DNA from 2 places in the Pseudoalteromonas sp. MM1 genome. Region 2 is predicted to be linked to the other one. Evidence: predicted binding sites of a transcription regulator. Region 2 holds the regulator's gene; the other holds the start of a gene.
The links. The regulator LexA, encoded in region 2, represses DNA repair genes until DNA is damaged. The targets are predictions, from matches to a motif close to TACTGTATNNNNATACAGTA.
Positions count from the first base shown of each region.

Region 1 (16,493 bases), 1.1 Mb from region 2:
TATAAATCGGTTCCGCTATACATAATATCAACAGGGTTCCCTAATAATGTATTAGGCCCGCTAATCGTCGCGCTTATATTAACTAGGCCAGAGGCATTTGCGGTGTTATTTAATACGTAAATTTTACCGTCATCTGCAACCGCTGCACTGCCTACATCAGAAAGTATTAGCGCGCCGCTCAATGAGTCGTAATCTATCCCATGGATATTGGTAGGCCCTGCTACTGCTGTGCCTGAATTTGCTGGTGTTATAAGCCTATCCTCAACTGCAATATTAGTACTACCAGCCATTAGTTTGCTTTTAACTTCGTCAAATACAGCAACGGTTCCATTTGTTAGTGCTACAAAAGCTCGATCAGTGTTTGCATCGTAATCAACATCCCAAGGGCGAGCATCGTTTGCAAACGTAAGCGTCATTAATGGGCTTGCATCCCCTGTGGTGCAAGTTGAAAATATTGAAATACTTGGTGTATCTGCATTATTTTCTGCAACTAAAATCATACCGCTATCAGAAGCCACATCAAGGCCTTTAGGAGATATAAGGCCTGTATTCAAACCAGTAATAATGCTGTCTTGGTTCGTATTATAAGTTTGCCCATCTCTGTTTATTGCCACTTTATTTGAAATAACAATACCGCCAATTGAGGTTGTACTGTTATCGAACGTTGTATAACTATTACCCGCTTTATCAAAAGTTACACTCTCGATAGTTTGACTCGCATTATAGTTGCCAATTTCTGTGTTAAGTTGTGAACTTAATCGACTAATTTGCCCAGTTGTTTCACCTGCCGTGCCCGGATTACTACTTACAGCAACACCTAGCAGCGCCATATTAGCGGTATCACTATCTGAAATGTCAGCCATCTCATTTTGTATACCCAGTTTAGTAATCGACTCTGGTTTAATGGTTGCAGTGGTTAAATCGGGCGCTATATCGCCGCTTTCACCGGCAAATATATTACTAAACACTAAAATAGCATCGTTTGATTTTTCGGCCACACGTAAATCGCTACCTTCAAGAACAATATCTACAGGGTTGCCTAGCATAGTCGCAGGGCCTGAAATACTGCGCGCCACAGAAGTATTACCTTGCGCAGTTGAAGCATTATTAATAACAAAAATCGCGCCATCGGTGGCATCTGATGCGCTGCCAACATCAGATAAAATTAGCTTATCGGTGTTACTATCATAAATAATGCCATGAATATTTACCGATATTTGCACACCATTATCATCGCTTGGTGTAATAGTACGATTTGGCATAGCGGTAAATTCACCGCTTACAAAGTTATCATAAATCGCTACATCACCGTTGGTGAGTGCTACATAAAGGCGGTCGTTTGTGTGGTCATAATCAACATCCCATGGGGCGGCTTCGGTCAGCGTGGCAGCAAGCGGCGCAACATCTCCCGCAGCAGCACTGCCAAACGTGGTAATTTGCATGGCACCAAAATCAGCTATAAATATCAGCCCACTATTTTTTGCAATTGCTATGCCTTTAGGATTAACAAGCGTAGTGGCGGGGCCTGAAATTTCACGGTCTTGATTGTTGCTAAAGCTTGCACCATCATCGCGATTTGCAAGTTGGCAAATAGTTTTAACGCTACCATTTTCGCTGTCGCTTGCTTGTATTAAATTACCGAGACTATCAAAGGCTACGCCTTCATTTGCAGTGGTATTAAAGGTTTTTAATTTAGCGGCGTTCTGGTTTATTAAATCTATGGTGCCTGTGTTTTGTTCGCCGTTATTAGCTAAAATAAACGTAGCGGCACTAAAACCAGGGTTACCGTTTGTGCCATCGCTTCCATCTTGACCATCTGCCCCAGGTGTACCGGCTAAACCGTTTTCTCCATCATCGCCGCTACACCCTGAAATACCAAGTACGATCCCAAGTGCTAGTGCTGAAAAACAAAGTGGACGTTTAAGTGAACTGTTTTGTGTATTAAGGTGAGTTAAATTAGCTTTTTTCATCATTTTTACCTTTTAATGTTCCATCAAATGAAAGTAAATAACGTGCCTGTTTATACTCCTCAGTACGTACTATTTACTGTGTTAACCTCACAGGAATAACGCATAGAAATACGCATTGGATGCAAAAATTTAAAAATAAAAAACAAAAAAGGAGCCATCAGGCTCCCTTTAAAAAACTAGCTAGCTAAATAACTAAGCGATAAACGATTTTATTGAATTTAAAATACCTTGCTCGCCTAAGCCCATTTCATCGTGCATTTGCGCTTGCGTGCCGTGTTTAATAAATTCATCAGGAATACCTAAATTAAGCACTTTGATGCTGGCTTTTTGCGCTGCTAAATACTCATTAACCGCTGAGCCTGCGCCACCACAAATAGCGTTGTCTTCAAGCGTTACTATTACATCATGAGTTTGGCTCAGCTCATCTAATAAACGTGTATCAAGTGGCTTAATAAAACGCATATTAACAAGCGTTGCACCTAGTTCATTTGCAGCAAGCTGTGCGTTTTCAAGCAATGTACCAAAGGATAAAATAGCAACTTTAGCGCCTTGCTTAATGGTATTGGCTTTACCTAGTTCTAATAGCGTCATTTCGCTTTGAATATCGGCAGTACCGGCACTACCACGAGGGTAGCGAACTGCTACAGGGCAATTAGCCTTATAACCGGTATAAAGCATATGGCGGCACTCGTTAGTATCACTTGGGGCCATAATAACCATGTTTGGAATACAGCGCATAAAGCTCAAGTCGTACGCACCTTGGTGTGTTTCGCCGTCGGCGCCCACAATACCAGCACGGTCTATAGCAAACAGCACAGGTAGGTTTTGCAGTGCAACATCGTGGATAAGTTGATCATACGCACGTTGCAAAAAGCTCGAGTAAATAGCTACAACGGGTTTTAGCCCTTCACAGGCAAAACCGGCGGCCAATGTGACAGCGTGCTGCTCTGCTATAGCAACATCGAAATACTGCTCTGGGTGTTCTTTTGAAAAACGCACCATACCTGAGCCTTCACGCATTGCCGGCGTAATAGCCATTAATTTTTTATCTTGCTCGGCCATATCACACAACCAATCACCAAACACCTTAGAGAAAGTGGCGGCGCCAGGTTTAGATTTAGGTAAGCTTGATGTATTAGGGTCGAACTTTGGCACACCGTGATAGCCAATAGGATCAGCTTCTGCCGGTTTGTAGCCTTTACCTTTTTGGGTTTTTATATGTAAAAGCTGAGGCCCTTTTAAATTACGCATATTACGCAGTGTATCTACGAGCATATTTACATCGTGGCCATCAATTGGGCCAATATAATTAAGACCTAGTTCTTCAAAAAAGGTACCTGGAATAACCATTCCTTTAAGGTGCTCTTCTACTTTACTGGCAAGTTCTTTAACAGGAGGCACGCCAGAGAGTAACTTTTTACTGCCTTCGCGAATATTTGTGTAAAAGCTGCCAGATAAAATACGCGCAAAGTGGTTGGTTAACGCACCTACGTTTTCAGAAATCGACATTTCGTTATCATTTAAAATGATTAACATGTCAGATTTTACATCGCCTAAGTGGTTCATGGCTTCAAATGCCATACCTGCTGTAATCGCGCCATCGCCTATAACGGCAACAGTTTTACGGCCTTTACCTTCTTTTTGAGCCGCAATAGACATACCAAGTGCTGCCGAAATAGAGGTACTTGAATGGCCTACGCTAAAGGTATCGTATTGGCTTTCTTCACGAAAAGGGAACGGATGTAATCCATCTTTTTGGCGAATTGTATGCATTAAATCGCGTCGACCCGTCAAAATTTTATGTGGGTACGCTTGATGGCCTACATCCCATACTAGGCGATCTTCTGGTGTGTTATACACATAATGAAGCGCAACGGTAAGCTCAACAGTTCCTAAACCAGACGCTAAATGGCCGCTACTTTGCGAAACAGAGTTGAGTAAATAGTCTCGTAACTCGTTGCTAAACGCAGGGAGTTTGTCTTGCGCTAAATCGCGTAAGTGGGCTGGTTCGTCAACCAAGTTAAGTAATGGATACTTGCTACTATCAAGTGTCATGGTATTTATTTTATCCTTCGCTAACAGCGGTGCTAACTTATTAGTTGTTACCGCTGTTGAGTAATAATGTCAGTGCTAAATGGCAATACGTATATGTAACACTCAATGGTCACGCTTAATCAGGTAGTTTGCCAGCGCCGCTAGAACAGAGGTATCAGCATCTATTTTGTTTAATGCTTGATGCGCTTGCTCTATTAAATTTTGCGCCATTTGTTTGGCACCTTGCATACCTAATAAGGCCGGATAAGTTGCTTTATTCGCCGCTAAATCAGAACCTTGTGGCTTACCTAGAGTAAATGTGTCACCTTCAACATCTAAAATGTCGTCGTGCACTTGAAATGCCAGCCCTATAGCATACCCAAAAACACTTAAATTTTCTAAGGTTTGTTTGTCTGCTTTTTCGCTACATAATGCACCGAGTGTAATGGCACAGTTGATTAAGGCACCTGTTTTTAACCTATGAATTCGCTCAAGCTGTTGTACTGTAATCATTTTATCAGTGGCTGCAATATCTAACCCTTGTCCGCCTACCATACCTTCAAGCCCTGATGCTTTAGCCAGTGCGCTGATCATTTTTACTTGGGTTGCCGCGCTGCAGGTAAATTTGTGAGCCGAGATTAGCTCAAAGGCTAATGTTTGTAGTGCATCGCCTGCTAAAATTGCATGCGCATCGCCAAACTCTATATGGCAAGTTGGGCGTCCACGACGAAGGTCGTCATCATCCATAGCGGGTAAATCATCGTGCACCAACGAGTAGCTGTGAATACACTCAATAGCAGCAGCCAGAATATCTAAATCTTGCTTATTAGCTCCGAGCATTTCACCACTTGCGTAGACTAAAAAGGGGCGTAAACGCTTGCCACCGTTAAATAAGCCGTACTGCGTGGCTTCTTTTACTGCGTGTGCGGTATCAAGGGGTTGATCAAAGTACTGTTGCAGGGTCTTTACGACATCTTGTTGAGCACATTCTATTTTTTCTTGTATGCTCACGGTTATTCCATATCGTTGTAAAAGGAAGTAAGCGCTGCTTTTTCGTCATTACCCATCAAAATAGACACTTTTTGTTCTGCTTGTTGTAACTTACCTGTTGAGGCGTTAGCTAAGGCTATACCACGCTCAAATTGCTTTAACGACTGTTCAAGCGATAAGTCACCTTGTTCCATTTCACCAACAATGCTTGAGAGTTCTTCGAGTGCTTGTTCAAAACTTAGGTTTTCAGGTTTTTTAGTCGCCATGTTTAATTTCAGCCAGCATGATAAATTTAGGAGCCAATTTTAGGGGGAATGCTAAACTAGGTCAAAGGATGATCGTTGTTTTTTGAGTTATATCAGTTTAAATCGTATTTTTACCATGTATAAGATGCGTATTAACGCTCACTGTGTACAATAAAATTAATCAGTCGCTAGGCGAGCAGGGTATCTTGATCTAAAATTAGGCCAAACACAGTGTTTTACACTTTTTTCAAAAATGGCTTAAGTATTTCAGTATCTTGCCGATAAGCAGTTAATAATAAAAGTTTGAATAACAAAGTATAATACTTTGGAGGAAATGTGGATTTAGCAACCATAATTGGGATCCTTGGCGCAATTGGTTTAATTGTCATGTCCATGTTTATGAGTAGTAGCGGCGAAATGGGTATGTTTGCCGATGCGCCTTCTAGTGTAATTGTATTTGGTGGCTCACTATTTATTGTGTTATCAAACTTTACCTTGTCGCAGTTTTTGGGCATAGGTAAGGTTGTTGGTAAAGCATTTATGTTTAAAATCGAATCGCCAGAAGAGCTTATCGAAAAAGCAGTTGAACTTGCTGACTCTGCTCGTAAAGGCGGTTTTTTAGCCCTTGAAGAAGCCGAAATACCAAACCCTTTTATGCGAAAAGGGGTAGATATGCTCGTTGATGGCCACGATGCTGATGTAGTTCGTGCCACGCTTCAAAAAGACATTTCTTTAACTACAACTCGTCACGAACTGGGCGCCGGTTTATTTAAGTCACTTGCCGATATAGCCCCTGCAATGGGTATGATAGGAACGTTAATAGGCTTAGTTGCTATGTTATCTAACATGGATGACCCTAAAGCCATCGGCCCTGCAATGGCGGTGGCATTGTTAACGACTTTATATGGTGCATTTTTAGCAAATGTAGTGGCTATTCCTATTCAGGTAAAACTGGAGCTTCGTAAAGATGAAGAAGCCATGAATCAGCGTCTAATATTGGATGCTATTTTAGGTATTCAAGATGGCCAAAACCCGAAAGTAATTGAAGGTATATTGAAAAACTACCTTGCTGAGTCTAAGCGCAAAGTAGATACCGAGGAGTAACCATGTCTGATCAAGAGTGCAAATGCCCACCGCCAGGTTTGCCTGCTTGGATGGGAACATTTGCCGACTTAATGTCGCTTTTAATGTGCTTTTTTGTACTTTTGCTCGCGTTTTCAGAAATGGATGTACTTAAATTTAAGCAAATAGCAGGCTCGATGAAGTTTGCTTTTGGTGTTCAAAACAAAATAGAAGTAAAAGACATTCCAAAAGGGACCTCAGTTATTGCTATGGAATTTACTCCAGGCAAGCCTGAGCCTACCCCGATAGAAACCATTCAACAGCAAACCGTTGAAATGACCCAGCAAATGCTTGAGTTTCAAGCGGGTGATGAAAGCTCCGCTGGTGGTAGACAAGAACAACGTGGCGATAAGCGTGGTGGCGAGTCACGTAGTACATCGCAGCAGCAATCTTCAGAGCAAGCAACTTCAGCGGCCGATCAAGAACAAACAAATGAGCTAGTGAAAAAAATAGCGCAACAGCTCGAAAAACAAATTATAGACGGGGCAATTGAGCTTGAATCCCTCGGTCAGCAAATTATTATTCGTATCCGTGAAAATGGCTCATTTCCCTCAGGGAGTGCATTTTTACAGCCTAAGTTTAAGCCCATAATTCAAGATATTGGTAAATTATTAAAAGATGTACCTGGTGAAATTACGGTTTCGGGGCATACTGATGATTTTCAGGTTTCAAACGAGTTATATATTAATAATTGGGACTTATCGTCAAAACGCGCGGTAGCAGTAGCAAGTGAATTACAAACTGTTCAAGGGTTTGATAAAAACCGCATGATGGTAGTAGGGCGCGCTGATACACGCCCGCTGGTGCCAAACGATTCAAACGAAGATAGACGCAGAAACCGCCGAGTTGAAATATCAATTTTACAAGGTAAGGCCAAAGAGTCAGACCCTATTGATGTACGCTAGGTTATTGCCTAGCGTTAAACTTTAGTAAATTAGTTTCTTTTTAAGGTACTTTATCCCTTTAAGTATCTTGGCAATCTCATTATTTTAGCTTACAGTACATTTCCTTAACATATGTAATGGAGTGCCTGTGAAAATAATCAATAAATACTGCGATATGCCGGGAAATGGTGATGGTACCGACGACGATACAAAAGAGAAATAAGGTAAAACATTTTGCCTGATTGGTTTTTGTATTTCGTTAGTATTTTAAGTAAAAGCTGGGTCTTTATGCTAAGCCCGGCTCTTTTATTATTTTTTATATTTAAAGATTACCTAGCCTTTAGGTTTGCATTACTGACCGTCGCTTTCTTCTTCTTTGGGGGGATAACAGCCTCTAGCTTGAGAGAGTTTGACGATATTTATATTTATCGTTATTTAGTATGGGCGGCTACCGATATTATATGGATGGCGTTAATAGCTTATTGGGGAATAAAAGATAAAGTTTATTTATGGCAATGCGTTATTGGTCAGTTAGTGGTTATTGGCGCACCTATATTACAATTATTCAGATTAGTTGACCGTCACCTTTGGGATTTAGCGTACAGCACCATTATTTACAAAACGTTAATGCCCTTTATCAACATTGGCACCGTCATAGTGTGTTATTTACCTTTAATCATGCTCTTAGCTAAAAAAAGTAATACCAATCCGCATAAGTAAGTGATCTATTTTGAGGATGGATAAACGTATTGATAGCAAGGCAAAAAATTCGCTATTTAGTTGTTCTAAATGAGAATTTTTTAACACAGATAGCGACACGTTTAGCCCCGCAAAATGATTAGATATTATTACGGATTGGTATAATACCCCCTAAGAAATAGAAAGCGCTCCATCTTCTAAATAGCTGTGCTAAACTACTGTTCATATAAACAGTTAATGAGCAACTCCCATGAAACTCTATATCGCAGAAAAGCCATCACTTGGCAGAGCCATTGCTGATGCATTGCCAAAACCACATAAAAAACACGAGGGTTATATAGAAGTGGCTAATGGTGACTGCGTCTCGTGGTGTATAGGGCATTTACTTGAGCAAGCTGAACCTGATGATTATGATGCACGTTTTAAAAAGTGGCAATTTGAACACCTTCCCATAGTGCCACAGCAATGGCAGCTCAAGGCAAAAACGAAAACGCGTAAGCAATTAACTATTTTAAAAAAGCTAATTAAGCAGGCATCAGTACTCGTGCATGCTGGCGATCCCGATCGTGAGGGTCAACTTTTGGTAGATGAGGTAATAGAGCAAGCAAAAATAAGCAAAACTAAAAAGCAAAGTATCCAACGTTTACTTATTAGCGACTTAAATTTAGCTGCCGTAAAAAAAGCGCTTAATACTATGCGTTCAAATCGTGAATTTATTCCACTTAGTGTATCAGCGCTTGCACGTTCTCGTGCTGATTGGTTATTTGGTATGAACCTTACACGTGCTTATACACTGGCGGGTCAAAAAGCAGGTTTTGGCAATGTGTTGTCGGTGGGTCGTGTACAAACTCCAATTTTAGGCTTAGTGGTTAATCGAGATAACGAAATAGCTAACTTTGTATCTAAACCATTTTATGAAGTGTTAGCACATTTATTAACTTCCGAGCAGCAAAGCTTTGTGGCCAAATGGGTGCCAAGCAAAGCCTGCGAGCCTTATCAAGATGAAGAAGGGCGTGTATTAAATAAAGCACTCGCTGAAAATGTTGCCTCGCGAATAGCCAATCAGCCAGGCGAGGTTACAGCGCTTGAACAAAAACAAAAAAAACAAAGCGCGCCACTGCCTTACAATTTATCGGCACTGCAAATAGATGCAGCAAAGGCATTCGGTATGGCTGCTCAGCAAGTGCTCGATATTTGCCAAACGCTCTATGAGCGCCATAAATTAATTACTTACCCTCGCTCAGATAATCGCTATTTACCTAAAGAGCACCATTTAGATGCGCCTGCAATTTTAAAGGCAATTGCAGCTAACGGCGGTCAAAATACTGAGTTTGTGAATGGGGCAGACGCTAAAAAACGCAGCAAATGTTTTAACGATGCAAAAGTGGCTGCGCACCATGCAATTGTTCCTACCGCCAAACAATTAAAAACAGCGACTTTGGCGCCTGATGAGGCAAAAGTGTATCAACTTATTTGCAGGCATTACCTAATCCAGTTTTACCCCGATTACATTTATAACGAAACCAAAGTAGAGGTAACAATTGCGGGAGGTTTATTTAAAGCCAACGCAAAGCAAGACGTAAGCTTAGGGTTTAAGGTATTAATGGGTAAAGCCGAGCTAAAAGATGAAGCAACCTTGCCTCGTTTAACAAAAGGAATGGTGCTTAACTGCACTAAAGGTGAAGTGGTAGAAAAACACACTACGCCACCGTCTCATTTTACTGATGCAACATTGCTAAGTGCCATGACCGGCATTAGTCGTTATGTAAAAGATGCGCAAATTAAAAAGATCCTCAAAGAGACCGATGGATTAGGAACAGAGGCAACCCGCGCAGGAATTATCGAATTATTATTTAGGCGTCGTTTTTTAAAACGAGAAGGTAAAGCAATTAAAGCAACGCAAACAGGTTTGGCACTTATTAGTGTTTTACCAGAGGGCTTAGCTAGCCCCGATTTGACCGCTAAATGGGAGGCGAGTTTAGGCAATATTGCTCAACAAGCAATGAGCTACCAACAATTTTTACAGCCACTGCTGGTGGAGCTTGAAGGTTTTGTAAAGCAGGCAGCTAATTGTGATAGCCATATATTTTCAAAGCTTCCTAAAGCACCGCCTAAAAAGCGCTTTGCTAAGCGTGCTAAAAAAGCATCATTTAAAAAATCAAACCATAAAAAGAGCTCAGCAACTACTTAATCGCTGAGCTTTCAAATACGGCTTATTTTTTATTAAATAACGCGACTGCAGCGTTACTCATGGCTTTTATACCGGTAGGTAATGCTACTTTATAATCTGGCGCAAACTTACTTGAGTGTAATGAAGGGAGTGTTTGGTTACTTTTTATCGCATTTGTATATTGCTGCTGGTTTACACCACCTAACCAAAATAACGTAATAGGAATGTTTTCGTCAGTTCTACCATACAGTCCAAAATCTTCACCAGCCATAACCGCCTTTGTTTCAAGTACATTAGTTGCGCCAATTGCATCAGCAATAGCACTCCTAACAATGTTAGTTTGCTCTGGGTTGTTGTAAGTAGATGGAATAGACTCATCTTCGTGTACATGAACAACAGGGTAGTGTGGCTCACTAAGGCCTGCACTTTGAGCAATACCGGCTGTAATACGTTTTATTGCAGCTATTTGCGCCTCACGTACCTCTGGATTATAGCTTCTAAGAGTAAGCTGAAGTTTTACTTCATCGGAAATGACATTATGCTTTGAGCCACCATGAATAGAACCCACAGTTACAACTGAAGGTTCAAGTGGAGAAAGCTCGCGGCTAGTGATTGTTTGTAATGCTAATACTGTCCGCGCCGCAATAACTACTGGGTCTACGGTAGTATGCGGGTAGGCGCCGTGTCCGCCTTTACCTTTTATCGTTATATCTACCGAATCAACACTTGCCATGGTGTATTCATTTTTCATTGATACCTTACCTGCAGGTACGCTGGCGCTTACATGCAGCGCAATAACATGATCAGGCTTAGCATATTTACTAAATAAGCCTTCACTTAACATGGCTTTTGCTCCACCGCCAACTTCTTCTGCAGGTTGAGCAACCATCATTAACGTTCCTTGCCACTCGTTTTTATGGGCAATAAGTTGCTCAGCAGTACCAATAAACGAACTCATATGTATATCGTGGCCACAGCCATGCATTACACCTACTTTATTCCCCTGCTCATTGGTCACTTGTACTTTAGATGCATAAGGTTTACCGGTTTGCTCTGTGATTGGGAGGCCATCGGTATCAGTACGAATCATTATTGTAGGGCCGACGCCATTTTTATAAATTCCTACCACACCAAAGCCACCCACATTATCTGTTACATCAAACCCAAGTTTTGTTAATTGCGATGCTATTTTTTGGCCAGTTTCTTGTTCATGATATGAAAGCTCTGGAGATTGATGTAAGTCGAGGTAAAACTTTTCAATAGCTGGCATACTCTTAGTTAAATCTAAGTTTAGTGACTTAGCATAAGTAAGTGGGCTTGCTATCATAAATGCAGCAACTAGATAGGTGATTTTCATGTTTTCCCTCATTATTTGAAAGTATTTAATACTTGTATTTATTATGTTCGTCTCCATATAAAAACCTAAATAAATGAATATGGCAATTAATTCAATGAGCAACATAGTTAGTATCAACGCACAAAACCTTCAGCAAGTACTCGGTGAAACATCACAACAAAAGTTGGTGCTGCTTAACTTCCACTCGCCACAAAGTCCAGAGTGTATTAGCCAAATCGGCATATTAGAAAATTTAGCTACGCAATATAAAGACCATATTGTAGTGGCTAATCTTGATTGTGACGCAGAACAAGCACTCGCCTCGCAATTAGCGCAGCAGGTTGGCTTACAAACATTACCTACACTTGTGTTGTTAAAAGATTCAGCGCCAGTAGATTTATTAGCTGGTGCTCAAACAGACGCGCAAATTCGCGAAGCCTTGAGTAAGCATTTACCAGCGCAGCAGGACCTACTTCTTGAACAAGCAAAACAAGCATTATTAAAGTCGGACCTAAATGCTGCATTTAATTACGCAAAGCAAGCGTATGAAATAGACAGTGCAAACGCACGTATAAAGCTTGTGTTAGCCGATATATGTATTCAAATACACAAGTTAGATGATGCGCAAGCACTCATTGATACCATTGACGCCCAAGAGCAAGATGCTTATTTTCATAATATAAAAGCTAAATGCGAAGCGGCTCTAGAAGCTACCGACTCGCCAGAGATAAAAGAAAAGCAATCTCAAGTAGAAAAGTACCCAAATGACTTAGACCTGAAAATAGAGCTAAGCCAATTGCTAAATGATGCAGGACGAAAAGAAGAAGCACTCGAAACACTCTTCAGCGTACTTAAAAAGGATCTTAACTTTAATGATGCTAAAGCAAGCTTCTTAGCAATTATTGCTTCTTTACCTGATGGAGATGCACTTGCAGCGAAATACAGAAGAAAGCTTTATAGTATTTTGTATTAATACGCGCAGTTAATAAATTAACTTAAAAGCACCTTATAGGTGCTTTTTGCGTTTTATACATAGGTATATTTAAAATAATCTGGGCTTTGCATATAGAGTTAGCTTGTTTTTTGTACTTATTTTGGCTGTTTAGAGTGAAAAATGCACGAAAGAGCTTTTATTTATAGTTTTTAATAAAAAACGCTTGCGTAAAAAATCGTTCTCCCTATAATGCGACCCCACTGAGACGGCAGAGCAGGCAACGCTTAGCGAGGTAAGCCAACCACTTAGTGAGTCGAGTAAAACTTAGTTTTAAAAACTTTCAAGTTTAACAAAATTAAGTGTTGACAAAAAAATAGGAAAGCGTAAGATGCGCAGCCCTAGCGAGATAAAGTTTAACGCTTTAATCGCAACGTTCTTTAACAATATAAAGCAATCATCTGTGTGGGCACTCGTACAGATTGAGTTCTAACAGCCAAGCTACTTAGGTAGTGAGGCAAACAAATTTAGAGTCTCAATTGAAACTGAGTGACCAACAGCAATAACTACTCCGGTAGGAATTGCAGCACAGTCAATTCAATATCGAAAGATATTAAATAAATTCAGAATTCATTGAGCTGTCGAAAGACAAAAAACTTTTTAATTGAAGAGTTTGATCATGGCTCAGATTGAACGCTGGCGGCAGGCCTAACACATGCAAGTCGAGCGGTAACATTTCTAGCTTGCTAGAAGATGACGAGCGGCGGACGGGTGAGTAATGCTTGGGAACATGCCTTGAGGTGGGGGACAACAGTTGGAAACGACTGCTAATACCGCATGATGTCTACGGACCAAAGGGGGCTTCGGCTCTCGCCTTTAGATTGGCCCAAGTGGGATTAGCTAGTTGGTGAGGTAATGGCTCACCAAGGCGACGATCCCTAGCTGGTTTGAGAGGATGATCAGCCACACTGGGACTGAGACACGGCCCAGACTCCTACGGGAGGCAGCAGTGGGGAATATTGCACAATGGGCGCAAGCCTGATGCAGCCATGCCGCGTGTGTGAAGAAGGCCTTCGGGTTGTAAAGCACTTTCAGTCAGGAGGAAAGGTTAGTAGTTAATACCTGCTAGCTGTGACGTTACTGACAGAAGAAGCACCGGCTAACTCCGTGCCAGCAGCCGCGGTAATACGGAGGGTGCGAGCGTTAATCGGAATTACTGGGCGTAAAGCGTACGCAGGCGGTTTGTTAAGCGAGATGTGAAAGCCCCGGGCTCAACCTGGGAACTGCATTTCGAACTGGCAAACTAGAGTGTGATAGAGGGTGGTAGAATTTCAGGTGTAGCGGTGAAATGCGTAGAGATCTGAAGGAATACCGATGGCGAAGGCAGCCACCTGGGTCAACACTGACGCTCATGTACGAAAGCGTGGGGAGCAAACAGGATTAGATACCCTGGTAGTCCACGCCGTAAACGATGTCTACTAGAAGCTCGGAACCTCGGTTCTGTTTTTCAAAGCTAACGCATTAAGTAGACCGCCTGGGGAGTACGGCCGCAAGGTTAAAACTCAAATGAATTGACGGGGGCCCGCACAAGCGGTGGAGCATGTGGTTTAATTCGATGCAACGCGAAGAACCTTACCTACACTTGACATACAGAGAACTTACCAGAGATGGTTTGGTGCCTTCGGGAACTCTGATACAGGTGCTGCATGGCTGTCGTCAGCTCGTGTTGTGAGATGTTGGGTTAAGTCCCGCAACGAGCGCAACCCCTATCCTTAGTTGCTAGCAGGTAATGCTGAGAACTCTAAGGAGACTGCCGGTGATAAACCGGAGGAAGGTGGGGACGACGTCAAGTCATCATGGCCCTTACGTGTAGGGCTACACACGTGCTACAATGGCGCATACAGAGTGCTGCGAACTCGCGAGAGTAAGCGAATCACTTAAAGTGCGTCGTAGTCCGGATTGGAGTCTGCAACTCGACTCCATGAAGTCGGAATCGCTAGTAATCGCGTATCAGAATGACGCGGTGAATACGTTCCCGGGCCTTGTACACACCGCCCGTCACACCATGGGAGTGGGTTGCTCCAGAAGTAGATAGTCTAACCCTCGGGAGGACGTTTACCACGGAGTGATTCATGACTGGGGTGAAGTCGTAACAAGGTAGCCCTAGGGGAACCTGGGGCTGGATCACCTCCTTATACGATTTAGAACTTATTTGTTCGTAGTGTCCACACAGATGATTGTTAGTTAGCTAAGCCACTGGCTTAACTAATTAATATGCTCTTTAAAAATTTGGAAAAGCTGATAATAAAATTCTGATAAATATTTATATTTATCAAGAGTTTTCAAAAGTAAAAAATGCCATTGATTATTCAATCGAATGATTAATTGGTATCTACTTTAGTATTCAATATTAACTTCTGGCGAAGTTAAACTGTCACATAACAAAGACCCGTTTGGGTTGTATGGTTAAGTGACTAAGCGTACACGGTGGATGCCTTGGCAGTTGGAGGCGATGAAGGACGTATTAACTTGCGATAAGCCTAGTCAAGCTAGTAAAAAGCGCTTGAGACTAGGATTTCCGAATGGGGAAACCCACCTGCTTGCAGGTATCGTTAACTGAATACATAGGTTAACGAGGCGAACGCGGAGAACTGAAACATCTAAGTACCCGTAGGAAAAGAAATCAACCGAGATTCCGATAGTAGCGGCGAGCGAAATCGGAACAGCCCTTAAGCTGATTATGTGTTAATGGAAGGCTCTGGAAAGTGCCACGATACAGGGTGATAGTCCCGTACATGAAAACGCATTTTGAGTGAAATCGAGTAGGTCGGAGCACGTGAAACTTTGACTGAATATAGGTGGACCATCATCTAAGGCTAAATACTCCCAACTGACCGATAGTGAACCAGTACCGTGAGGGAAAGGCGAAAAGAACCCCTGTGAGGGGAGTGAAATAGAACCTGAAACCGTGTACGTACAAGCAGTAGGAGCCTACTTGTTAGGTGACTGCGTACCTTTTGTATAATGGGTCAGCGACTTATATTTTGTAGCGAGGTTAACCGTTTAGGGTAGCCGTAGGGAAACCGAGTCTTAACTGGGCGAATAGTTGCAAGGTATAGACCCGAAACCCGGTGATCTAGCCATGGGCAGGTTGAAGGTTGAGTAACATCAACTGGAGGACCGAACCCACTAACGTTGAAAAGTTAGGGGATGACCTGTGGCTAGGAGTGAAAGGCTAATCAAACCGGGAGATAGCTGGTTCTCCCCGAAATCTATTTAGGTAGAGCCTCGGACGAATACTTACGGGGGTAGAGCACTGTTAAGGCTAGGGGGTCATCCCGACTTACCAACCCTTTGCAAACTCCGAATACCGTAAAGTACTATCCGGGAGACACACGGCGGGTGCTAACGTCCGTCGTGAAGAGGGAAACAACCCAGACCGCCAGCTAAGGTCCCAAAGTCATAGTTAAGTGGGAAACGATGTGGAAAGGCCCAGACAGCCAGGAGGTTGGCTTAGAAGCAGCCATCCTTTAAAGAAAGCGTAATAGCTCACTGGTCGAGTCGGTCTGCGCGGAAGATGTAACGGGGCTAAACTATGCACCGAAGCTGCGGATTCATCTTAGGATGAGTGGTAGGGGAGCGTTCTGTAAGCCGTTGAAGGTGACCCGGGAGGGTTGCTGGAGGTATCAGAAGTGCGAATGCTGACATGAGTAACGATAATGCGGGTGAAAAACCCGCACGCCGGAAGACCAAGGGTTCCTATCCCATGTTAATCAGGGTAGGGTAAGTCGACCCCTAAGGCGAGGCCGAAAGGCGTAGTCGATGGGAAACGGATTAATATTTCCGTACTTGGTATAATTGCGATGGGGGGACGGAGAAGGCTAAGCAAGCATGGCGATGGTTGTCCATGTGAAAGTGAGTAGGCTAGCGACTTAGGTAAATCCGGGTTGCTGTTAGGCTGAGACACGAGACGAGTCACCAAGGTGATGAAGTTGCTGATGCCATACTTCCAGGAAAAGCCTCTAAGCTTCAGATTATACCGAATCGTACCCCAAACCGACACAGGTGGTCAGGTAGAGAATACTAAGGCGCTTGAGAGAACTCGGGTGAAG
Region 1 covers NZ_AP027922.1:865,973-882,465, forward strand. The annotation lists gene QUE46_RS03915 (hypothetical protein) at 1-1,970, opposite strand, end outside; gene dxs (1-deoxy-D-xylulose-5-phosphate synthase) at 2,163-4,025, opposite strand; gene ispA ((2E,6E)-farnesyl diphosphate synthase) at 4,128-5,015, opposite strand; gene QUE46_RS03930 (exodeoxyribonuclease VII small subunit) at 5,018-5,260, opposite strand; gene pomA (flagellar motor protein PomA) at 5,576-6,343, shown strand; gene QUE46_RS03940 (flagellar motor protein MotB) at 6,346-7,266, shown strand; gene QUE46_RS03945 (hypothetical protein) at 7,480-7,965, shown strand; gene QUE46_RS03950 (DNA topoisomerase III) at 8,195-10,135, shown strand; gene QUE46_RS03955 (M20 family metallopeptidase) at 10,158-11,471, opposite strand; gene QUE46_RS03960 (tetratricopeptide repeat protein) at 11,566-12,423, shown strand; rRNA gene QUE46_RS03965 (16S ribosomal RNA) at 13,043-14,576, shown strand; rRNA gene QUE46_RS03970 (23S ribosomal RNA) at 14,846-16,493, shown strand, end outside.
Region 1: the regulator LexA is predicted to act here: its motif matches at 8,161-8,180, upstream of QUE46_RS03950 (DNA topoisomerase III).

Region 2 (16,493 bases):
ATACAAAAAGAGTGCATTGAGCACACATGCGCCTACTAAATAAATACCGCCCGACATACCAATTAAATAAGGTAATACGCATACAAGCGCCAGTAATATGGTGTAAGCCACAACGCAGGTTTTACAAAAGTCGATACCGTGAGTCACTGGCAACATAGGAATTTTAGCGCGTTCGTAATCGCTTTTGCGTGCTATTGCCAGCGCCCAAAAATGCGGTGGGGTCCATGTAAATATAATCATTACAAGTAACCATGGCGCGGCTGCCATTTGATTGGTTTCAGAAACCCAACCCAATAAGGGCGGCATTGCCCCAGCTAAGCCACCAATTACAATGTTTTGCGGTGTAGCACGCTTTAAAAAAGAGGTATAAATAAAAGCATACCCAACTAATGCAAACAACGTAAGCACGGCTGTTAGGGTGTTTGCCCAAAGCATTAGCATTATAAAACCAGCAACCCCTATCACACCTGCAAAGCTTAACGCATGGGTTTTACTAAGCCGGCCTTTGGCTACAGGGCGGTGGCGTGTACGCGCCATTTTTGTATCTATTTCACTATCAACAACATGGTTTATTACCGCCGCAGCGCCAGAGAGCAAGCCAATACCTAGTAAACTAATAAATTGTACTACAATGCCTCGCCCTACATCAGGCGCCAGTGCCAAGCCAACCCAAGCAGTAAGTACCAACATAGCCACTACTTTAAACTTGCTAATAGCTAAGTAATCTTGCAATAAATTATAAGCACGTTGAATAAAAGGGTGTGCGCTAATAACCTGTAGTTCTTTTTTGTCGAGTGTGAGTGCCATAATTATTCCCCTTTATGTGCGTGCTTTTAGGTAGTAACACAACCTAACCATAGTCAATAACAAAATAGCTGCCATTAAATTGTGCGCCAGTGCCACTCCAAGCGGAAAATGCCAATGCACCACCGCAAGTCCCAAACTAATTTGGCAAAGTAGTGCAACGAGCACGCTGACAGTACAGTGTTTTATTTTTGCAGATTGCGCTTGCCTATATATACGCCACATAATTAGCGCCAACACAATACATGTAACTAGCGCCCAAATTCTGTGTAGTAGATGAATAGACATACGTGCCTGCTGCGATAACACTCCGTACTCATAATTACTGTGTTCAAGCGGCAGCTGAAACACACTACTGAGTGAAAATGGCTGCGCATAACTACACAGCGGTAAACCATTACAGTGTGGCGCCGCATAATTTGCTGCAAGCCACCCACCTAAAGCAATTTGAATAACCAACACAGTCAATGCAACTAAGCTCAATGAAAAGTGGCGTTTAGCGCTACTATCTCCGCCCTCTATAGGCTTACTGGTTAAACGCAGATATAAAAGAGTGATTAGCGATAAAATACTAAATCCCCCCAACAAATGGCCCATTACAATGAGCGGTTGCAAGTTCATAGTAACGGTCCACATACCCAGCGCAGCCTGAAACATAACTAACAATAATAAGGCTAGCGGTAATTTAACCGGCGTGTTTGAGTAATGGCGCTTTACAAAAGCCAATACAAATAGCGCTAAAATAAGCAACCCCAGCGCGCCTGCAAAGTAACGGTGGATCATTTCTTTCCACGCTTTGGCGGTTTCAAACATCATATCGGGATAACTTTGGGTAGCCAGTGCGATATCGGCTTCATGCTTTGGTACAGTTAAAAAGCCATAGCAACCGGGCCAATCGGGGCAACCAAGACCTGCGTCACTTAAACGTGTATAAGCACCTAGCCCTACCACCAACAGCGCAAGTAACCCCGTTGCAAGTACCCAGTTTTTATAATTTTTATACATAGGAATCTCCCATTAACAATGCGCTATTAATTAGCTTGAACGAGAATAGTTAAGTAGTTTTTTTAAATCTTTTAATAAACCTTTTTGTACTAAACGGTTTTCTTGAGGCTGCTCTTTAAACGGATATTCAAGCACCACTAAACCCATATGATCGATTAAATATAAGCTAGCGGGCTGCAAATTTTGTTGCGCGTTAAAGGTTTTCCAAGGAATGTTTTTAACTTTTGGCGCCCCCATTACAGCCATATCAACCTTGCCTTGGTTTTTTCCTAGGGCGATATATAAGTTATCAAGCGCATTGAGCTGCTCATTACACGAAGCATTACATTTATTGGAGTAATTAAGCGCAATTGTCCATTGCTTAGGGTTATGTTGCTGCCAGTTTTCAAGCTTTACTTCGTGCTGTAAAAACTCGCCATTATTGGTAATAGCGCTAGGCAACCAGTCTAGTTTTAGCGCACCGTATGCGAGTACTAGCGGTACAGCGCAACATACAACAAACAAAACTAAAGGATTATTTTTCATTGTTAGTCCTCTTTTTACTGGCAAAAATGGCCACCACTACACAGGCTAAGGCTATTAAAAACCATTGCACTGCATACGCTTGGTGCTTTTGCGGACTCATCACCACCGCTTTGTAATGCGGTATAGCTAGCGCATCTCCAGCACCTTGACGATAAGCCATAAAATTAAATAACGATTGATTACTCTGCTCACTTAGCTTTTGTAAATCTATTGATTGAATTCGTTTTTGAAGGTCTTGTTTTGTCGAATTGGTTTGTAAGTTAAAGCTCGTTAGATTTTGCTCTTTTATCTGCGCTTTAAACGTAATATTACGTTTAGGAAGTTGGATGTTCGGTAATTCGCTGCGTGAAATAGGCGCTTTTACCCACCCTAAATTAACGAGTAAAGCATCACTTGCTTGGCTTGGCTTAAATAAAACCAATAAATCGTAACCGACTTGCCCTTGGTAAACTTGGTTATCTAAAAGCCAGTATTGCTGATTTATTATTTTTCCGACAAGCTCAACCACTACACCTGTTTTATTCCACTTTGTAGGCATGGCCTGTAATTGCCCCCAGCTCATTACACCTTGGGTTTGCATTTTAGCTATAGCTGTTAGCTGTTGCTGCTTTTGCTCAGCCCTTGCTAATTGCCAATACCCTAAACGTACACATACCAGCACCACAGCTACCACAACGCAAAGTGCGATAAATGAGCTAAGCTTTTGTTTACGCCTTAAAATTAACTGCATAAAGGGTCAACCCAGTGATTATTAAAATTATTATTGTGCTGCTGTTACTATTTATACTTTTCAACTTGTTTAGAGCGCTATTTATTATGGTGACCGACAAATCTGGCGGTCGGCCTATGTCGCATTTTTTAGGCCGTCGTGTGCTGTTTTCTGTGGTAGTTTTGGTGATGGTGATAGCCGCTGTAAAACTTGGTTTTATAAAGGCTAATCACTCACCATTAACCGTTACAACACATATACAAAAACAAATAAACACAGCCACACCACATCAACAAAATGCCAGTACCAAGCCGCTGCTTGAAACGCAAAATGTTTATCTTTCGTAAAATGGCCTTTTAAAATACGCACAAATACAACAAACAAAATAATGGCGCCAAGGGTCACATGCATGCCATGAAAACCTGTCAGTAAAAAAAATGTATTGCCGTAAATGCCTGCATCTAGTGTTAGATTTAGCTCGTTATAGGCATAAATATATTCTTCTACCTGCAATGCTAAAAAGCACACGCCCAATAAAATGGTTGCTCCCAACATCACTTTTAGCGGTTTACGTTTATTGTTTTCAATAGCTACGTGAGCAAAGTGCAAAGTAACCGAAGACGCTAATAAAATAAGCGTATTAATAAGGGGTAAGCCCTGCCATCCCATAGCTTGCGTGGTTTCACCTGCTGGCGTGGTTAGTAACGGCCATACTGCCTCAAAGGTAGGCCAAAGCACTTCGTTGGTCATCGCATTATTCCCAGCCCCACCTAGCCAAGGCACCGACAGTATGCGGGCGTAAAATAATGCGCCAAAAAAGGCCATAAAAAACATAATTTCAGAGAATATAAACCAGCTCATTCCTTGTCGAAATGAGCGGTCCATTTGCGCTGAATACAAGCCCTGATCAGACTCGCTAATTACATTTTTAAACCAACTAAAAATCATATATAGCAGCACTGCAATGCCTGCATATAGCAGGTACACACCGCTGCCCCCTTCACTTTCTAAATTCATAACTGTTAACGCCGCACCCACTGCAATAAAAAATAACGCCACCGCGCCCACTATGGGCCAAGGGCTTTGCTCGGGTACGTAGTAGTTTTCATAATCTTGATTCATGTTACTTGCTCCTAGTTTTTCACTAGACATGCAGGCTAGTTATTACTTGCTACCAGCTGCTCACTAATATCAAATACGGTGTACGATAAAGTTAGCTCTTCTACGTCGCTCGGCAGAGCAGTATCTACATAAAACAGCAGTTTAAACTCAAGTTCTTCACCCGCTTTTAGCGGTTGTTGATCAAAACAAAAGCACGCTATTTTATGTAAGTACTTAGCCGCCTTTCCAGGCGACACAGAAGGCACCGCTTGCATTACTTTATCGATATCACTGGTGTTTTTTGCGCTAAACATTACCTCACGCATAGCACCCGGTTTCACATCAACACTGTATTCTTTTGACTTAACAATAAACGGCGCACCACTTTGCGCATGGGTTGTAAAGCTCACACCTATCTCTCGGTTTTCAGTGATTTGTGTACTTTGCTTAGCTTGCTCAAGCGACGGCTTGCCATTAAGCCCGGTTATGTCGCAAAACACGTCATATAAGGGCACTAAGGCAAATGCAAAAGCAAACATACCTATACAAATAAGAATTAGGCGCTTTAATAGCGGTGCATGTGTCATTATTTAATTTCCGGCGGTGTAGAAAAAGTATGATACGGCGCAGGAGAGTCTACTTCCCACTCTAAACCTTCAGCACCATCCCATACTTTTGCAGGCACTTTATCGCCCCCTCGGGCACACTTAATTACCACAGCCACAAAGAGTAACTGCGATAAACCAAAGGCAAACCCACCTATGCTTATAATCGCGTTAAAGTCAGCAAACTGCAGAGCGTAATCGGGAATGCGGCGAGGCATACCTGCCAGCCCAACAAAATGCATAGGGAAAAACAGCACATTAACGCTTACCAGCGATAACCAAAAATGCCACTTAGCCAAGGCAATGTTGTACATATTGCCCGTCCATTTAGGCAACCAATAATAAGCGCCTGCCATAATAGAAAATATTGCCCCCGTAACTAACACGTAATGAAAGTGCGCCACCACAAAGTAAGTATCGTGATATTGAAAATCAGCTGGTGTTATAGCCAACATCAACCCCGAAAAGCCCCCCAAGGTAAATAGCACAATAAATGCAATACTAAATAACATGGGTACTTCAAAACTTATAGAACCTCGCCACATAGTGGCCACCCAGTTAAAAACTTTTACTCCTGTTGGCACCGATATCAGCATGGTCGCGTACATAAAAAATAGCTCGCCAGCAACGGGCATACCGGTAGTAAACATATGATGCGCCCACACTATAAAGCTCAGTAATGCGATAGAAGAAGTGGCGTATACCATGGAGGCATAACCAAATAGTTTTTTACGGGAGAACGTAGGCACTATGGTCGAAATAATACCAAAGGCGGGTAAAATCATGATGTACACTTCGGGGTGGCCAAAAAACCAAAATATGTGCTGAAACATTACCGGATCGCCGCCGCCTGCTGCATCAAAAAAGCTGGTTCCAAAGTATTTATCGGTCAATACCATAGTGACCGCTCCGGCCAATACAGGCATAACAGCAATTAATAAAAATGCGGTTATTAGCCATGTCCAAACAAATAATGGTAGCTTCATCCATGTCATGCCTGGGGCACGTAAATTAACGATGGTCACAATAACGTTTATTGCGCCCATAATTGAGCTAATCCCCATAATGTGCACTGCAAACACAAACATTGCGGTGTTGTCGTTACTGTACGTTGTTGAAAGCGGCGCATAGAACGTCCAGCCAAATGCGGGGCCGCCTCCAGGCATTAATAACGAGGCCAATAAAATTAAAAAAGCGAAAGGTAAAATCCAAAAGCTCCAGTTGTTCATTCTGGGCAGTGCCATATCTGGCGCGCCAATCATGAGCGGTACCATCCAGTTAGCAAGCCCCGTAAAGGCCGGCATTACAGCACCAAACACCATAATTAAACCGTGTACTGTGGTCATCTGGTTAAAAAAGTGTGGGTCTACCAATTGTAATCCTGGCTGAAATAACTCAGCCCGAATAACCATGGCCATTGCACCGCCAATTAAAAACATAGTCAGCGAAAAAATTAAGTACATGCTGCCAATATCTTTATGGTTTGTTGTGTATAACCAACGTTTAAAACCTTTGGCTGGGTGATGACCGTGATGAGCGTCATTGGCGTTAGGTTGTTCTACTATGCTACTCATTAGTTCGCCTCCGCATCAAGTGCTGCCTGAATTTCACTAGGTTGGATGACATCACCCGTATCATTACCCCACGCATTACGCTTGTAGGTAATTACTGCCGCAAGCTGCTTTATTGATAACTGTTTAGCAAATGCCTGCATTGCAGTCCCTGGACGACCATGGATCACAACATCTATATGATCTTTTATATCACCTAAAACAATTGGATTGCCTTTTAACGCAGGAAACACGCCCGGTAATCCCATTCCTGTTGGTTGATGACACGCAGCGCAACTTGCCATATACACTTGCTCGCCTAAAGTCATTAACTCTTCTTTAGGCAACGTTTGATCAAGCAAAGCAGCATCGGCTAATGCCGCTTTTTGCTTAGCTTGCTTAGCATCTGCAAGCCATGCGTTAAAGTCCTCTTGCGACTTAGCTTCAACCACCACGGGCATAAAACCATGATCTTTACCGCACAGCTCTGCACACTGTCCTCGGTAAATACCTTCTTCGTTAATGTTGGTCCACGTTTCGTTGATAAACCCCGGATTGGCATCTTTTTTAACGGCAAAATCAGGGACCCACCAAGAGTGGATAACGTCATCTGAGGTCATTAAAAAACGCACCTTTTGATTAATTGGCAGCACTAAAGGTTTATCAACCTCAAGTAAGTAATTAGGGTTTTTATTAACAAGGTTGGCTATTTCGTCTTGAGGGGTAGATAAAATAGAGTAAAACTCTACGTCTTCGCCCATATATTCATAATGCCACTTCCACTGTGACCCTGTAATTTTAATGGTTAAGTCGGCCTTACTGGCATCCTCCATTGCTATGAGGGTTTTAGTGGCAGGGATTGCCATGGCAATTAAAATAACAAACGGAATGGCAGTCCAAAGAATTTCTACTTTGGTACTTTCATGAAATTGGGCAGGGACTGCCCCTTTAGATTTACGGTGATGAATCAGTGCCCAAAACATTATTGCGAACACTATCACCCCAATCACACAACATATTAAAAATATGGTCATGTGTAGCTGATATACATTATTACTTATATCGGTTACGCCCTTGCGCATATTGTATTGGCTATTAGCCAGCACTTGCTGCGGGAACATAATCAACACAAGCCACAAGGTAGAGGTCAGTTTACCCATGTGACGGCTCCTTTGATGCTATTGCGAATGCAAAGCGAAGAGGCATACGGCTTAAACGCCAATTCGTTATTTTTATTTTTTAACCAATCTTATTTTTAATTGGTATCGCTAGGACAACAAAAGGTTTGTGTATATTGTGTGTTCTCATAACTAAAAAGCTGTGAGTTATTGTTAGTCCAGCACATTAATGATTAGCTAAAAAACGTACAACAAGCAAGTTTTAGTATAAAAAACAATCAAGTGATATTTTAAAATTGATTAAATTACGAAGTATTAAATTGTTATTTAACAGCCAAGATACGAGCAAAATTAAGGGATGTAACACGCTTAGGAAGATAGAAGTATGAGTGAAAAAAAGTTTACAGGCTAAATAATTTTAGGCCGCTTTGAGGTAGTGGAAGGTCTTTTTTAAAACAAAAATGCACACTTAACAGTGCGCATTTATAAAAAGTGACTTAAAAATAGTTAAAATTACATCCAGTCAGCATTTCTTATTACGCCAACAGCTAAACCTTCAATATTAAAAGATTCGTTTTCAAGGTCTACTTCTATAGGGGTAAACTCTTCGTTTTCGGCGTGTAATAATACTTTTCGGCCTGCTTTTTCTAAGCGTTTTACAGTTACATCTTCATCTACTCGTGCAACCACAACTTGGCCGTTTTCTGCTGTTTGAGTACGGTGTACGGCAAGTAAGTCGCCATCCATAATACCTATATCTTTCATACTCATACCGTTTACACGCAGTAAAAAGTCTGCGGCGGGTTTAAACATAAGTGGGTCTATTTTACAGTGACTCTCAACATGTTCTTGCGCCAAAATAGGCGAACCTGCTGCAACTCGGCCTATTAATGGCAGACCTAGTTGCTCTGGCTCTTCTTCTTCAACTAATTGAATACCGCGGCTTGCGCCTGGCTTCATTTTAATAACGCCTTTTTTGGCAAGCGCTTTTAAGTGCTCTTCTGCGGCATTGGCACTTTTAAAACCTAATGTTTGTGCAATTTCGGCACGTGTAGGAGGCATACCAGTGTCTTTAATAAAAACTTTTATTAGTTCGAGTATTTGAGCTTGGCGTTTCGTTAATGGTCGCATACAACTGGTTTTCCATACAGTACATTTAACTGTGAGTATATACAGTTAAATAAAAATCGCAAATTTAAATTGCGCTTTAATTAGCTAAACCAAATACACATGTGTACATTTTAGGTAATTATTAAAATTGCATATATAAAATGCTATAAACAAGGTTTTAATTCAAAGGAGTAGTTATGAGTATTTGGTATCAACCCATCACATTAGCGCTTTGCAAACAGTTAGATGAAGGTATAAACGGCCAAGGTACTTTAATGAAAACCATGGGGATAGAAATAACCGAGATAGGGGAAGATTACCTAGTTGCGACTATGCCCGCAATACCTGAGCATCATAACCCAATGGGAATGGTACACGGCGGCGCTAATGTAGTACTTGCCGAAACAGTTGCTAGTTATGCTGCTAATTTTGTTGTTGATTTTACAAAGTTTTACTGTGTAGGGCAGGAAATTAGTGCAAGCCATTTAAAAGCGTCACGCAATGGGACGTTAACAGCAACGGCTCGTGCATTTCATATTGGTAAACGCAGTTCTGTATGGGAGATAAAAATAACCAATAGCCGCAACGAGCTTTGCTGCGTATCAAAAATGACCGCAGCAGTGGTTGAGCGAAAGTAATAGCTTACTTTTCAATAGGGTAAATTGTTATTTCCATACCCGCGCCAATTGCAGATATACGCAATAACGTGTCTGCATGCAGCGCCTGATTAAAACATTTTGGTGACGTACCAGACTCAAAACCAATATCAAAGGTTCTGCGAGAGCAGCTTAGCCATTGCTTAAGCGCGTTACGAGAACACGACTCAATAAGCTCGCACAAGTGGTTAATAGCTTTATCTGGCGTGGTTATGTCACCTGAGGCTTCAATACGCGCAAGTTGACGATATTCGTCTTTGTCATAATGTAAAACCATCGCGTTTTTCTTTAAGTCTGCCACTAGGGCGCTAATATCTTGTTTAGACTCAAGCTCTAGATCTACATTTAAAAATTGAATTTCCGACATTGTCTGCTTTTTACCCTCTTATAGTTTCATCGCAAACTTTAACGCAGTTTTACTTTTATACCAAATCAACTAAGCGGTAAACATGGCTTTATTAATAGAAAATGCCTGTTTAAACGCCATTGGCACCTAATTTGCCTTATAAAACGGGTTAGGCTAGTTACGCTTAATTTTACCGTTTATGTATGAAAGTTATACACACACTGTGTAATTAAACGCTCAGGAGAGAAATTATGGTAGATCATGGCCCGCAAATTAAAAACGACGATCAGTACGATGCGCTTCGCGATGAAGGCATGAGCAAACAAAAAGCCGCACGTATTGCTAATAGTAATACTCATAAAACAGCTGTAAAAGGCGGTAAAGCCTCAAATTATGAGCAACGTACAAAAAAACAGTTATACGATAAAGCAAAAGAGGTAGGCATTAGTGGCCGCTCTAAAATGAGCAAACAAGAGCTAATAAACGCCCTGCGAGAGAATTAAACGCAGCCTCACTGATTTTTATCGCTCCTTTTTATTATTTTTATAAAGTTAGAGTAAGCTTATGAATAACTGCGACAAAATGCCGCAGTAAAAGCATGGACTGCTGTAATACACTAACGCTAAAAATAATAAGAAGCACAAAATGAGAAAACAACTATTTAAGCGCGCTCGAAAACTACATAAGTGGCTAGGCTTTTTACTTGCCTTACAAATTTTAGCTTGGCTTTTAGGTGGCTTAGTAATGAGCGCGATACCACTTGAATACGTGCATGGTAAGCACCTTGCCAAGCGCACACTTACAAACCCATTTACACAAGCAGACTACCTTACATCACTCGATAATATTACGTCACAAGTGGCTAACCCCACTCAAATAATATTTGAGCACTTTTTAACTACTCCGCTTATTACTGTTATTAACAGCACCGAGCAGCAAAGCTTTAGTGGTTTAACGGGCCGCCCCTTTCAGCCGCCCACTAAAATACAAATCACCGCTAATGCGCAAGCTCATTTACTCATCGACGCTAAGCCAATTAGCACAACGCTTTTAAAACAAGGCCCTCGAGAAGTGGGATACAAAACAAATGTGTGGCAAGTACAATTTAACGACACCTTTAATACTACGCTATATTTAAATGCAATTAACGGCAAAGTTATTACCGTTCGCAGCACATTATGGCGCATTTTCGACTTTTTTTGGATGCTGCACATAATGGATTACGACGAGCGAGAAAATTTTAACAACCCGTTACTTATCAGCTTTGCAGCCACCAGCGTGCTATTTTGTTTGTGCGGTATCATTTTATTAATACAAAACGTTAGGCTAAAAAAGCTTACACGTGTTGGTCAATCAAAATAGGGTTGCCGTCTGGGTCGGTAATAATAAAACTTTTATCACCCACAGGCTCAACGCTTATATTAGCGCTTTGAAAATATTCACTGAGCGTATCAACATCTTTAAAGTTTGTAACTGTTTGTGCATGCTGATCCCAACCAGGGTTGAAGGTCAGCATGTTTTTATCAAACATACCCGAGAACAAGCCAATCAAATGCTCACCGTTTTGCATTACTAGCCAGTTTTGCTCTACCTCGCCTGCTAACTCACTAAAACCCAGCTTTTCATAAAACGCTTTAGAGGCCCTAATATCTTTAACCGTTAAACTTATTGAAAAAGCACCTAGCATGGTCATCTCCTCGCTATTTTTTATATCATTATAGAGTGTACTAAGCATTGCGGATTAAAATTTGCTCAGGGTTTATCTTTTAGCAGCAAAACTTTAGACTAGCGCCTCCTGTAGTTCACGTATGTGATGGATATGCTTAAATTTATTTTGGCCTTTGTGGCTTGTTGTATTTGTTTTTCGGCATCAAGTGAAGAATTTACCCGCTTTTCAACGGCTAAAAGGCACTTAATTAAAACCCTGCCCGATAACGCTAAAAGCCTTTACTGCGGCTGCGACATTAAAAAACAGGGTAAAAAGCTAATCCCCGATCCTAGCAACTGTGGCTACATTCCGCGTAATACATTAACTTCCTCTGGCAAAGTTAATGTACGTGCATTGCGTATAGAGTGGGAGCATATAGTGCCCGCGTGGGAGTTTGGCCATCAGCTACAATGCTGGCAAAACGGTGGGCGTAAAAACTGCCGTAAGGTCAGTGCCAAATTTAGAAAAATGGAAGCCGACATAAACAATTTAGCTCCCGCTATTGGCGAAATTAACGCAGACCGCTCTAATTATCGCTTTGGTATGCTTAGCGAAAACGCCACACAATATGGCCGCTGCGAAGTAAAAGTTAACTTTAAACAACGCGTAGTAGAGCCACCATTTTATGCCCGTAAACGCATTGCCGACACCTACGCTTATATGCAAAAAACATACGGTTTAAAAATATCAGACAAACAACAAAAGCTATTTGATGCGTGGCAAAGGCAAGCGTTTGCGAATAAAAGTAGTACAAGCAAGCTCTAAAAAAGCCAGGTTTGTACACTCATTTACATAAATCAGGGCCAAATACGTTGAATAAATAAGCGGGTGTTGTAGTATTTTAAACAACTTATTTACAAAAAGTAGTTTTGTATGTTTAAAAATAATAAAGCATCACTCGCTATTGCTGTTGCACTTTCAGGCCTAACACTTGCAGGCTGTGGCGGTGGTAGCAGCATGAATGAAACGCCAGACCCAGTCATTACACCTCCTACAAGCACAGCCCCAACATGGACGGCAGGTGTATTTGAGCCATCGGATGAGTTAAAAAACTTTTGCGAAACACCCCGCACTGGCAACGACCCGTTTAATAATAACGAGCCTTACCCAGACCAAGCAGGCTCAGCACTTTACGAAAAGCTTTGGCTTCGCTCGTGGAGTGACGAAACCTACCTTTGGTATGATGAAATTGCCGATAACGACCCTGAGTCATTCAATACAGTAGCGGAGTACTTTGCGCAGCTAAAAACCGAAGAACTAACCGACTCAGGTGCTAAAAAAGATAACTTTCATTTTTCTGAGCCTTCTGAGGACTTCTTTCAAGAAGCACAATCGGGTGTTACCTCAGGTTATGGCATAAATTGGGCATTTATAGGCGACTCAGCCGATAGAATTTTGCGTGTTGCTTACCTGGAGGATGACTCACCAGCAAGCCAAATTGGCTTTCAACGAGGTGATACCGTACTTGAAGTTGATGGCGTAAGTATAAACACCAATACTCAAGCAGGTATAGATACCCTAAACGAAGGTTTATTTAGCCCAACTAATGGTGACTCGCACACTATCGTTGTGCGCAGTAACGATGGCGCTGAAAAAACCTTTAACGTCACCGCTGGTAACATAGAGCAAACGCCGGTACAAAACGTAAAAACCATTACCACAGCAAATGGTACTAGCGTAGGGTACATGCAGTTTAATAGCCATATAGGCATTGCCCAAGAAGGCTTAATAGCTGCGGTTAATAAATTTAAAACCGATAATGTAGAAGAGCTTGTTATCGACTTTAGATACAATGGAGGCGGTTTATTAGCGCTTTCTTCGCAGCTGGCTTACATGGTGGCGGGCAGTGCCAACATTCAAAACCGGATTTATTACCAAACCCAGCAAAACGATAAACAACCGGTAGAATCGCCTTTTCCGTTTATAGATGAAGAAATTGATTACTCAACTTTTTTTAGCACTGGTGAAAGCCTCCCTGATTTAAACCTATCTAAAGTGTATGTGCTTAGTACATCGGGTACTTGTTCGGCATCAGAAGCTTTTATTAACGGTTTAAAAGGTATAGACGCAGAAGTTGTACTCATTGGCGACACAACCTGCGGTAAACCATACGGTTTTACCCCTACGCATAACTGCGGCACCACTTATTACACCATTCAATTTAGCGGTATTAACAGTAAAGGGTTTGGTGAATATGCAGCAGGCTTTACGCCTACCGCTTCACCGCAGTTTGATGCTGATGTAAAAGGTTGTGTAGTTAGTGATGACTTTGACAGCCCATTAGGCGACCCAAGCGAAGGGATACTCTCTACTGCGCTTTATCATATAGATAATAACGGCACATGCCCTGTTAGCACCGCTTCTGCGAGCATTAAAACGCAAGCACAAAGCGCTGCTGGCGATAGCAAGCAACTATTACCTTTAAACGCACCTAATGACTTTAACCGTGGCAATATGGACTTAACCTGGCCTACGTTAAATAAGGACAAGTAATGACAAAGCTCGTGGCAATATTAACCTTATTGTTTATTGGAGGCTGTAACAGTATGAGTAATGCCACTGCTAAGCCTGCGCTACTTACCGAGGTAAACCCAGGCGTTATAGCCACACTGCAGCAAGCGATTATAAAAGCGAAGGGCGGCACACTAGTTACACTTGCCGACACCGTTTTTACTAAACGCAGCGAGCTGTTACTAAGCCATGGTACAAATAAAGATCCAAATGGCATGCCCATAATGGGCGCGCATAATATAAAGTCTGAAAAATTTGTTTTACAAATAATCGGCGAGCAGTGCGTGCTTTATTATCCTAAAAAAGATATGGCTATTGAACTTAAAAACGTAAGTTGTAAAGCGCAATAAAATACTATTAAAAAGACACACAGCATTAATGCTGTGTGTCTTTATCATTTTTCACTTGGTTTATAAGTCTTGATGCGGGCCAAACACTTCGTAATAAATATGCTCGTTTTTAACGCCTAGCGCCAGTAACTGGCTTTTCACAAACGCCATAAACCCAGCCGGGCCACATAAGTAAAAATTGCCATTTGTAAGAGGTAACTGTGCTTTTATGGCTGTTAAGTCCATTAATCCTGTAAAATCAGCCCCTTCAGTACTTTGATTAAACCACGTCATAGTTTGCAAACAGTTATAACCCGTACTTAATTCATTTAAATACTGTGAAAACGAGTGTTGCTGAGTATTTTCGCACGCATGTAAATACATAATGTCTTGATTAGAGTTATCACTTAATAGCGTTTCGAGCATCGCAAGCATGGGCGTTTGTCCAACACCTGCTGAAATAAGTACCGTAGGTTGAGTACTATTTCGTAAAAAGAAATCTCCTGCAGGCGGGTATAGCTCAACTATGTCACCTTGAGCTAATGAGTGTAAATAATTAGACACCATGCCAGGCTTTGGTTGTAGCTCTTTTTTAACGCTAATACGGTAGTTTGTACCGTTACTTTTTTGCGAAATAGAATACTGGCGAATTTCTTCATATTCAACGCCCTCTGGTTTAACTTTTATGCCTAAATATTGACCAGGTTTATGAGTAATAACCGCTTTGCCATCTACAGGTGTGAGTGTAAAGCTTGTTACTAGCTCAGATTCAATCTGCTTATTGGTTATTTCAAATTGACGAGTACCCGCCCAACCACCCAGAGTGTTTTTACTATGCTCATACAATGCTGCCTCTTCGGTAATACAAATATCGGCAAGCAAAGCGTAAGCTTCACGCCAAGCGTATTCTACATCCGGCGTAAACTGCTCTGGTATTAACTCTTTTAAGGTGCCAATTAAATGAGCACCAACAATGGGATAGTGCTCTGGTAAAATATTTAAACTGGTGTGCTTATGATTAATGCGCGCTAATGCCTCTTTTAACACCGCTAAGTTATCAATATTTTGGGCATATGCCGCTAAGGCGTTAAACAAAGCAAATTGCTGACGCCCAGAGCTTTGATTCGCCATATTAAAAATATTTTTAAGCTCTGGGTTATGGCTAAACAAACGCTTATAAAAATGATCGGTAACAACCGTGCCGGCTTGCGCTAATAACGGAACGGTGCTTTTAACAATCTCAATGGTTTTATCAGATAACATAATGTATTCCTATAGGTAAACTAACCACAACGCCCATCAACACGACGCCGTGTTAAGATAGGTGTGCAGTAAATTAAAAATAATAAAAAAGCCACTAACCACAGCAAAGCACTTATCTGCCAAGCAAAGTGTGACCCAATGATTAAGGGAAGTATTGAGCGAGTAATAGCTGCCACCAGCACAAGAGCAAAAGCAACAGATATATACTTAGGGGTGCTAAGCGTACGCCCTGTATGACCAAGCGATACACGGGTCATCATGGCTAAAATCATCATCCCTATTGTGCCAATAGTGATAAAGTGGAGCGCATCTTTGAAGGGTATTACGTTTGTGTAAAAGCTAAATGCAATCATCATTAAGCCAACACCTAACGCAAAATAAGAAAAATGCAAAGACCATAATAAAGGGACTTTTAGCACTTTTGCATTCCACCAAAGCTTTGCTCGAATTAAGTGAAGCGCAGCAACTATTGCAACAATTAATGCAGGACTAATTGAGCTTAAAAATAACTTGCTGATAAAAAACAAAGTAATTGCCAGTATTGATAAATACAGCAGTGCTTTATCAATTTTAGGAGTGCGTACTTGCTCGCTAAGCAATAAACCTTTAGCAGTAAAAAAGGGGAGTACCCTTGCTGCAACAATACCAACCAGTAAGCTAATCACGAGTACCGCGGTGTCAACCACAGCCAAAGCAAGCTTCATGTTGTTATTTAAAACAAGTAGTAAATAAAGTGTATTGAGGGCGCACAACACACCTAAAATAGCTAAAAACTGATAGTTATTTTTACTGCGTGCTTTTAATAGCATATTAGCCAGCGCAGTAATTGCACCTATCCACCATGCTAGCTGCAACACAATAACAGCCAATAAATTAATATTGCCAACATCGGGCAGCACAATAAAAAAAGCTAAACGAGCACTTACCCATATTAAAGTAAGTAGCATAAGTGCTTTGCCACTTATACTCGGTATGCCCGTCCATGTTTGCGCTGCCGTAAGTAAAAAGCCCACGACAACAACCCCCGTAAAGCCAAACAGCATTTCGTGTGCGTGCCAAAGTGTAGCTGGTATTGTTAAATGCCAATTAGCATGGCCTGTTAAAATAAGTAACCAATAACCTATTGATAAAAATGCCAGCAAACCGCCTGCTA
Region 2 covers NZ_AP027922.1:3,472,068-3,488,560, forward strand. The annotation lists gene cyoE (heme o synthase) at 1-807, opposite strand, end outside; gene QUE46_RS15725 (heme A synthase) at 820-1,809, opposite strand; gene QUE46_RS15730 (hypothetical protein) at 1,840-2,334, opposite strand; gene QUE46_RS15735 (SURF1 family protein) at 2,324-3,064, opposite strand; gene QUE46_RS20270 (DUF2909 domain-containing protein) at 3,079-3,390, shown strand; gene QUE46_RS15745 (cytochrome c oxidase subunit 3) at 3,290-4,165, opposite strand; gene QUE46_RS15750 (cytochrome c oxidase assembly protein) at 4,201-4,731, opposite strand; gene ctaD (cytochrome c oxidase subunit I) at 4,731-6,323, opposite strand; gene coxB (cytochrome c oxidase subunit II) at 6,323-7,459, opposite strand; gene lexA (transcriptional repressor LexA) at 7,931-8,548, opposite strand; gene QUE46_RS15770 (PaaI family thioesterase) at 8,725-9,165, shown strand; gene QUE46_RS15775 (hypothetical protein) at 9,170-9,550, opposite strand; gene QUE46_RS15780 (Rho termination factor N-terminal domain-containing protein) at 9,781-10,032, shown strand; gene QUE46_RS15785 (hypothetical protein) at 10,175-10,891, shown strand; gene QUE46_RS15790 (VOC family protein) at 10,866-11,216, opposite strand; gene QUE46_RS15795 (endonuclease) at 11,343-12,002, shown strand; gene QUE46_RS15800 (S41 family peptidase) at 12,111-13,730, shown strand; gene QUE46_RS15805 (hypothetical protein) at 13,730-14,098, shown strand; gene hmpA (NO-inducible flavohemoprotein) at 14,159-15,340, opposite strand; gene QUE46_RS15815 (NnrS family protein) at 15,361-16,493, opposite strand, start outside.